One region of the Candidatus Pelagibacter sp. HIMB123 genome, then DNA from elsewhere that is predicted to be linked to it. Evidence: riboswitches for the same ligand, from Rfam matches in the RefSeq annotation. Region 1 holds a riboswitch; the other holds the start of a gene.
What was found. Region 1 has a riboswitch for S-adenosylmethionine ahead of ACTTBL_RS06370 (O-acetylhomoserine aminocarboxypropyltransferase/cysteine synthase family protein). Riboswitches for the same ligand answer to the same signal wherever they lie in the genome.

Region 1 (4,217 bases):
ATATAACAGTTATTAGTATTTATTACTTCATTGGTACTTAACAAAGAGTTAGGTTTTAATATTTTTACAAAACTCTCATTTTGATAAAAACTAGTTAATGTTTTTAATACTTTAGCTTGTGAAATATTGTTTTCTAAATCAACATATATAGTACTCAAAATACCTCTGAACATTGGTGATAAGTGAGGAGTAAAACTAAATTCAAATTTTTTCTTAGTAAATTTTCTTAACATTTGATCTATTTCAGAATTATGACGATGATAACCAACTCCATATGCACTTAAAGATTCATATAGATTTTTATCTTTATACTTTTTATGAACTCCTCTACCAGCACCTGAATATCCAGATTTTGAATCAATTATTATATTATTTAATTTAATTAAATTTTTCTTAAATAAAGGAAATAGAGGAAGCAATATTGATGTTGGATAACATCCTGGACATGAAATAATATTATATTTTTTAATCTCTTTTCTATTAATTTCAGGAAGTAAATAAATACTTTTTTTTATTAAATTAGTTGCTCGATGTTTTTGTTTATACCACTTTAAATAATCAGAAGCTTTTTCTAATCTAAAATCTGCAGCAAGATCTATCAAAGTATGATTTTTGCTTAAATGTTTGGATATATCCTGTGCTTCCCCATTTGGAAGTGCTGTAAAAACAATATGAACGTCTTTTAATAATTTTTTATTAAATTTTAAAATTTTTGGTAATTTATATTTAGATAAAGATTTATCGTAAAATTTGACGTGTTTACCCACAGAAGAGTTTCCACAAAGGTATTTAATATTAATATATTTGTGTTTAACTAATAATTTAATTAATTGAACACCAATATATCCAGTTGATCCAGCAACTAATGCATTAAGCTTAGGCATTTTTTATTATAACAGTTAAAAATTAAAAAAAAATTATCTTTTAGAGAATTGGAAGCTTCTTCTAGCTTTTCTTCTACCAGGTTTTTTTCTTTCAACTGCTCTTGAGTCTCTGGTAGTAAGTTTCTCTGTTTTTAAAGTGGCTTTTAGATTTTCATCAAATAATACTAAAGCTTTTGAAATTCCATGAACCATAGCCCCTGCTTGGCCAGTAGGTCCTCCTCCTTTTACACTGCATCTTACATCGTAATCAGTAGCCTGATTAATAATTTCAAAAGGTCTTGTAATTTGCATTTTATGAGTTTCGTCAGCAAAATAATCACTAAATAATTTACCATTTACGTAAATTTTACCAGAACCTTTTTTTAACCAAACTTTTGCAATTGATGTTTTTCTTCTGCCAGTAGCGTATTTACTGTCTTTAAAATCTAATTTTAATTTTGGAGATTTTGGTGCTGATTGAGTGTTTTCCATCTTAGTTTCTAGCTATATTTTTACTATTTAATTTATCTAACTCTATTACAGTCGGATTTTGTGCAGAATGAGGATGCTCATTACCTGCGTATATTTTTAATTTTGTTAATTGTTTTCTTCCCAGTACTCCGCCTGGTAACATTCTTTTAACAGCCATTTTTAAAGTTTCTCCAGGTTTTTTATCATGAAGTTTTTCTGGCGTTGTAACTTTAATTCCACCTGGGTGGCCAGTGTGTCTGTAATATTTTTTATCCTGAAATTTTTTTCCAGTAAATTTTGCTTGTTCAATATTTTTAACTACAACAAAGTCACCATCATCCATATGAGGTGTATATGTTGTTTTATTTTTTCCTCTAATTATATTAGATACAATAGTTGCTAATCTTCCAACTACTGCATTTTTTGCATCTATTTCATACCAAGATGAAGCTAATTGATCTTTTTTAGTGAATTTTGTCATTGTGCGAGGATTAATACTATTAATAATTACAAAGTCAATTTTATATTTAGCTTGAATTATTTAGCTTATATGCTAGAAATTACCTGCCGATTTGATCCTATTGCGGGCTTATAACTGCTAAAAAGGAATTTTTCACAACATTACAAATTGGTAGGCATTTGAACTGTATTGTGCGCCTTACATAAAGTTAAAGCACTAAAAAAGGAGTAAAATGAGCACAAAAAGAAATAATCCAGAAACTATAGCCATACACGGTGGTGACTATAGAAGCGATCCAGCAACAAATTCTGTGGCTGTACCAATATATAGAACAACATCATATCAATTTAATAGTACAGAGCACGCAGCAAATCTCTTTGCACTAAAAGAGTTTGGAAATATTTACACTCGAATCATGAATCCTACTAATGATGTTCTAGAAAAAAGATTGTCAGCCCTTGAAGGTGGTCTAGCAAGTCTTACGGTTTCTTCAGGACAAACGGCATCTACTTTTGCAATCTTAAATGTTGCACAAACTGGTGATAACATAGTTAGTTCAACGGATTTATATGGTGGAACTGTATCCTTGTTTACACACACTTTGAGTAAACTTGGAATTGAAGTTAGGTATGCTGATCCTTCAGATCCTAAAAACTTTGAGAAAGCTGTTGATGACAAAACAAGAGCTTTTTATGGCGAAACATTACCAAATCCATATTTAAGGGTTTTTCCAATCAAGGAAGTTTCTGATATTGGTAGAAAACATAATATACCATTAATAATGGATAACACAGCTGCACCAGTTATTTGCAAACCAATTGAACATGGTGCTGCAGTAGTTGTTTATTCACTTACAAAGTATATAGCTGGACATGGAACAGTTGTTGGTGGCGCTCTAGTTGATGGTGGTAATTTTGACTGGACTGCAGATGCTAAAAGGCAACCATTATTTAACGAACCTGATGCTAGTTATGGTGGTGTTGTTTGGGGTAAAGCAGTACCAGAATTAACAGGAGCAAATGTATCTTTTGCAGTTAGAGCAAGAGTTACATTACTTAGAGATCTTGGTTCTGCCCTATCACCTGATAATGCATTTGGAGTAATTCAAGGTTTAGAGACTGTTGCTTTAAGAATGAAACAACATTGTGAAAACGCGGCTAAAGTAGTTGATTACTTAAAAAAACATAAAGCAATTAATAGAGTAATTTACGCTACAGAACATGAGAAGGAAATATCAAGTCGTGCAACAAAATATCTAAAAAATGGAAATGGTGCATTAGTTGGTATTGAATTAGCTGGAGGAATAGATGCTGGAAAAAAGTTTATTGAATCTTTAAAAATGTTTTACCATGTTGCTAATATTGGTGATGCAAGAAGTCTAGCTATTCACCCTGCTACAACTACACACAGTCAGTTAACAGAAGATGAACTAACTGCAGCTGGTGTAACACCAGGGTATGTGAGACTTTGCATAGGTCTAGAACACATAGATGATATTATTGATGATTTAGATCAAGCTTTAGATAAATCCTCTAAAGGTAATTTAAAAGCTGTTAGTTAGTTTAATGTTCATATGTCTACGAATAGAAACTAATAAACATTCTCCTTATATTTTGTAATATAAAGAAAATACAAAGTTGAAAGTATTATAAAAACAGAATTTATCTGGTGTACAGATGCATAAAGCATTTTTACTCCAGATAAAATTGTAAGAACTCCCAAAACAATTTGAAACAATAAAGAAATTCCAATAATGAAGATTGGAGTTCTTAAATTTTTATTTCCATTTTTTAAAACAAAATAAAGCATGTAAAAATATATTATGACAATTAAATATGCTAAATTTCTATGAATAAATTGAACAAGTGATTGATCATCAAACACAGTAAGATTAAACAAATCATTGATTACACTGTCATCTGGGAAATATGATGAGCCCATTAAGGGCCAAGTATTATAAATTTTTCCTGCATCCATCCCAGAAACAAATGCTCCAATTATTAATTGTAAAAACAACAATACAAAAAAGAATTTAATAGAGTTTAATTGAATATTTACTTGATTAGTTTTTATATTTGTGAGTTTTAAAAATTTCCAAAAAACTATAGATAAAATTACAAAAGCTATAAATAAATGTAGTGATAATCTATAATGACTAACATCAACTCTCTCAACTAAACCACTTGAAACCATGTACCATCCAATAAATCCTTGAAAACACACCAAGAAAAAAATTATTGAATATTCTTTTAAAATCAAAAAACCATTTTTAATTGTAAAATAGATCATGGGTAAAAGCACAGTCAAACCAATTAATCTCCCCAATTGACGATGCGCCCATTCCCACCAAAAAATAATTTTAAATTCATTTAAAGTCATATTAAAATTTTGCTCTTTGTATTCTGGAATTGCTTTGTAAAGAT
Region 2 (4,217 bases), on a different contig from region 1:
AGAGATAACAGAATGAGACAACCAAAATTAATTGATTACTTTTTATTAACAATATTGTCTCTTATATGGGCTTCTGCGTTTTTTAATATAAAAATAGCAACTTATTCTTTTGGTCCAGTTACAATTGCTTTCCTGAGAGTATTTTTTGGAGCAATTCCAGTTTTACTTTTGTGTTATTTTAAAAATATTAAAGTTGAAGCTTTTTCTAAAGATTGGCATTGGTTTGCAATGATTGGCTTTATTAATTTGGTAGCTCCGTTTTTCTTAATTGCTTATGGAGTTAAATCAGTCCAAAGTAATTTGGCAGCTATATTGATGTCAACTACTCCTCTAAGCTCAACGGTCTTAGCTCATTTTTATACAAAAAATGAAAAATTCAATTTAGTAAAAACTATTGGAATTTTAATTGGATTTTCTGGAATAGTTTTTTTATTTTCTGATAACCTTTTAATAGATGAAAATAATTTTGTTTCAGCTTTATTAATATTACTTGGATCAACCTGTTATGTTATAGGCGGGGTACTAACTTTAAAAATAAGTAAGAAAAAAAATGAAAATGTAACTGGATCTATTTTAATTTGGGCAATAATTATTTTGTTACCATTAACATTTTTAATTGAACAACCATTTCAAACTATGCCAAGAACCGACTCTCTTATATCTGCTATTTATTTAGGAATTGTTCCTACTGGTATTGCTTGGTTGTTACGTTTTAGAATTTTGACAACAAATGGATTAATATTTCAATCTCAAGTTTCTTATTTGATACCAATTTTTGGAACTATTTTAGGTTACATATTTTTGAAAGAATTAATTACTACAAAAGTTTTAATTTCTTTAATTGCAGTTTGCATTGGTATTTACTTTGTTAAAAAAGGTGGAAACAAACAAACTATTTAATTTTTGCCATTGCTTCAATATGCGATGGCCTAGTTTCACAACAACCACCAATAATTGTTGCCCCATGTTCTTTAAACTTTTTTGCAATTTCCTGAATTTTTTCTGGTGTAAAATCTATACGGTGACCTAAAAATTCATTGGGGTTTCCTTTAGTTCTCAAATAATTTGCTGTATAACCATTTTTAGGCCTAGTGGTTTTAAATCCATTTAATTTAAATCCAAAAGGAACATCTAATTTTTTTAATTCTTCTAAATTCAATTCATAATTTTCTGGTGAAACACACGATAGCATTACCCCTAGAAGATTATCATCTAGTATATTTTTAATTTCAGAGATTTTTTCGCCACTAGGTAAATTTGTTCCTTCAGAAATATGAATTCCAACTAAATAGGGTTTGTTAAATTCTTTAATTGCTTTAATTCCACATTTAAATTCTTTAATGCTGCTCCAAACATCAAAATAATAAAAATCCACATATTCATCTAATAATTTAGCTTGTTCATTAAAATCTGTAATGATTTCTTTTTCACTTCTTTTGTCCTCTTCATAAGTTAAATGTTGAGGAGGCAAACCTCCAGCAATCTTAATATTAGGAAATTCTTTTTTTACATTTACAGCAATTTCACCAGCTTTTTTATTAAGGTATTCAAACTTGTCCTCGATATTATTGTCTTTCAGCCTCTTTCTTCTAGTTGTGAATGTAGTTGTAACGATTACTTCAGCTCCTGCTTTCACAAAATCCTTGTGAGTATCTTCTAAAAGCTTGTGGTAATCAGAATTTAATATTGCGTTTGCGCTCCACAAAGTTCCATTTGGCTTCATCCCCCGAGCCAAAAGCTCTTGGCCCATTCCACCATCTAATATTCTTGTTTCTTTAAAAAAATTAATATCCATCTTGTCCTCACCTTTTTAGTACTTTAGCTTTATGCCAGGTGCACAATACAGTTCAACTACCTTGCTTATTTGATTATTTTGGGAATTCCATTTTAGCAGTTTATGCCCGCAATAGGATCAAATCGGCAGTATCTTTTTAAACGATAATTAATTACTTGTAAACTATCTATTTAAAATAATTTTAGCATTAAAAGAAAAAGATCTTCTTTCAGCATTAATATTAAATGGATATGCAGTATGCATTAAATAGTTTGGAAAAATTATTAAGTCTCTTTCTTTAGGTACAATATTATAAATACTTCTGCTCAAAAAACCTCTTTGTCCGTTAATAAAATCAATTGTGCCGTTAGTCTTATCTTTTTTGTTTTTTAAAAATTTATTTTTAGTCATATCTTTTGGTACTTTTAAATAACCAACACCAGATAAATCTCCATCATGATAATGGATTGGGTTATATTCATCTTTAAATTGACTTACTACCCATAAATTTAATATCTTTATATCTTTAACTTTTTTAATCTTTTCATTTTTAAGAAAATTTTTGATATTTTTTTTTATTTCTCTTTCTAAATTTTTTTTTATAAAATTATTTGAAATTTTAATTTCTTTTTTAATCTGACTAGCTAATTTAGAACTATAATCATTATTCTTTGTTAAAACTTTATTATCAATTTCTTTATTTAAGATATCTAAAAATTTCTTTGAAATTTTTGTTTTTCCTATAGATGGACCAAAAGGTTTTATATTTTTCATAGAGCTTTAAATATATCAAAAAAAATTATAATCAATATTAGGATATTAATTTAAACCCCATTCTTATTGCCACAAAAATAACCAAAAAAGATGTCATTAGAGCTAACACTTTATTTGATAAAAATTTTATATTAAGAAAACTTCCAATTTGTCCACCGATTAAAACAACAATAAATAGAGGCCAATAATTCAAAAATTCATTTAAAACTATATCTTTAGTTAGTTGTCCTGCTACTCCAAAAATAGAATTGATTAATATAAATAGAGATGCTGTACTTGTTATATGTTTTGGATAACCAGCTTTAATAAGAAATAAAATTGGACTTAAAAATATTCCTCCACCTATTCCTACTAACCCAGATATAAACCCAATAATTGAACCAATAAAAATAGAAATGACTTTTGAGACTTGTCTAATTACAATCTGATCTTTATTAAAGGATTTACTCTCTAATAATAAAAAAATTCCTGCTATTAATAAAATAAAGAACAGTAAAATTTCAAATAAATCTTTATTAATTGAAATAGAAGCTCCAAAAAAAGCAAAAGGTACAGATCCAATTAAATAAGGTGTAAGTAAATTAATATTGATATTTTTTGTCCTCAAAAAATTTATTGAATTACCAGTTACAACAATAATATTACAAATTAATGCTATAATTGGAAAAATATAGAAGGGGATATCCCAAATTAACATCAAAGCAAGGTAAGTAGATCCGCCCCCAAAACCGATACTAGAATATAATATTGCAGTTATAAAAAAAAATATTGTAAGTATAATCATTTTTTAAAATTTAATTATGATAGTAAATATAGCTTTATTAACTGTAACAGATACCAGAACAATTGATAACGATAAATCGGGTGCAATACTTGTAGATAAAATTATCCAAGCTAAACATAAATTAATTGATAGAAAAATTTGCAAAGACAATAAAGAAGATATTGTAAAAATTTTAAAAGAATGGACAAATCAAAAAAATATAGATGTCATAATCACCACAGGAGGAACTGGTCTAACAGGAAGAGATATTACTCCTGAAGCATTAGGAGAGATTGCTGACAAACATATACCTGGATTTGGAGAAGTTTTTAGAACAATTAGCTTAAAAACAGTTGGTACATCATCAATTCAATCTAGAGCTTGTGCAATCTTATCTAATGGAAAATATATTTTTGCATTACCTGGTTCCTCAGGCGGCGTAACGGATGCATGGGATGGAATTTTAAAACATCAATTAGATATTAATCACAAACCTTGTAATTTTGTTGAATTATTTCCAAGACTTAAAGAAAAATAATTATTTTTGATATTTTTCTTTCCATTCAGAATAGGGCATTCCATAAACATGCTCTCTAGCTTCTAAGTCTGACATGCTTACTCCTTTTTTTTCACCTTCTTCTCTAAACCATCTTGACAAACAATTTCTACAGAACCCAGCAAGGTTCATCAGATCAATATTTTGAACATCTTTTCTTTCATCCAGATGTTTTAACAATCTCTCAAAAGCTGCTGATTGAAGTTCTTTTTTTTGATTATCATTCATGAGTAAAGTATTAATCACAAAAACGATCAACACAATAAATAAATTTATATTTAATTTTTATATTTTTCGGAAACTAGTTGTGAAATTATTGATAACGCTATTTCAGATGGCGATTTTCCTCC

Region 2: another riboswitch for S-adenosylmethionine. It lies ahead of ACTTBL_RS00665 (homocysteine S-methyltransferase family protein); the one in region 1 lies ahead of ACTTBL_RS06370 (O-acetylhomoserine aminocarboxypropyltransferase/cysteine synthase family protein).

The regions. Positions count from the first base shown of each region.
Region 1 is NZ_JBNAIL010000028.1:7,555-11,771, forward strand. It holds gene argC (N-acetyl-gamma-glutamyl-phosphate reductase) at 1-884, opposite strand, end outside; gene rpsI (30S ribosomal protein S9) at 918-1,355, opposite strand; gene rplM (50S ribosomal protein L13) at 1,357-1,815, opposite strand; SAM riboswitch class V at 1,959-2,025, shown strand; gene ACTTBL_RS06370 (O-acetylhomoserine aminocarboxypropyltransferase/cysteine synthase family protein) at 2,027-3,355, shown strand; gene ACTTBL_RS06375 (COX15/CtaA family protein) at 3,385-4,217, opposite strand, start outside.
Region 2 is NZ_JBNAIL010000004.1:7,951-12,167, forward strand. It holds gene ACTTBL_RS00655 (YbaK/EbsC family protein) at 1-16, shown strand, start outside; gene ACTTBL_RS00660 (DMT family transporter) at 13-900, shown strand; gene ACTTBL_RS00665 (homocysteine S-methyltransferase family protein) at 893-1,795, opposite strand; SAM riboswitch class V at 1,801-1,866, opposite strand; gene ACTTBL_RS00670 (putative 2OG-Fe(II) oxygenase) at 1,958-2,548, opposite strand; gene ACTTBL_RS00675 (sulfite exporter TauE/SafE family protein) at 2,586-3,332, opposite strand; gene ACTTBL_RS00680 (molybdenum cofactor synthesis domain-containing protein) at 3,349-3,849, shown strand; gene ACTTBL_RS00685 (DUF1244 domain-containing protein) at 3,850-4,095, opposite strand; gene ACTTBL_RS00690 (XdhC family protein) at 4,146-4,217, opposite strand, start outside.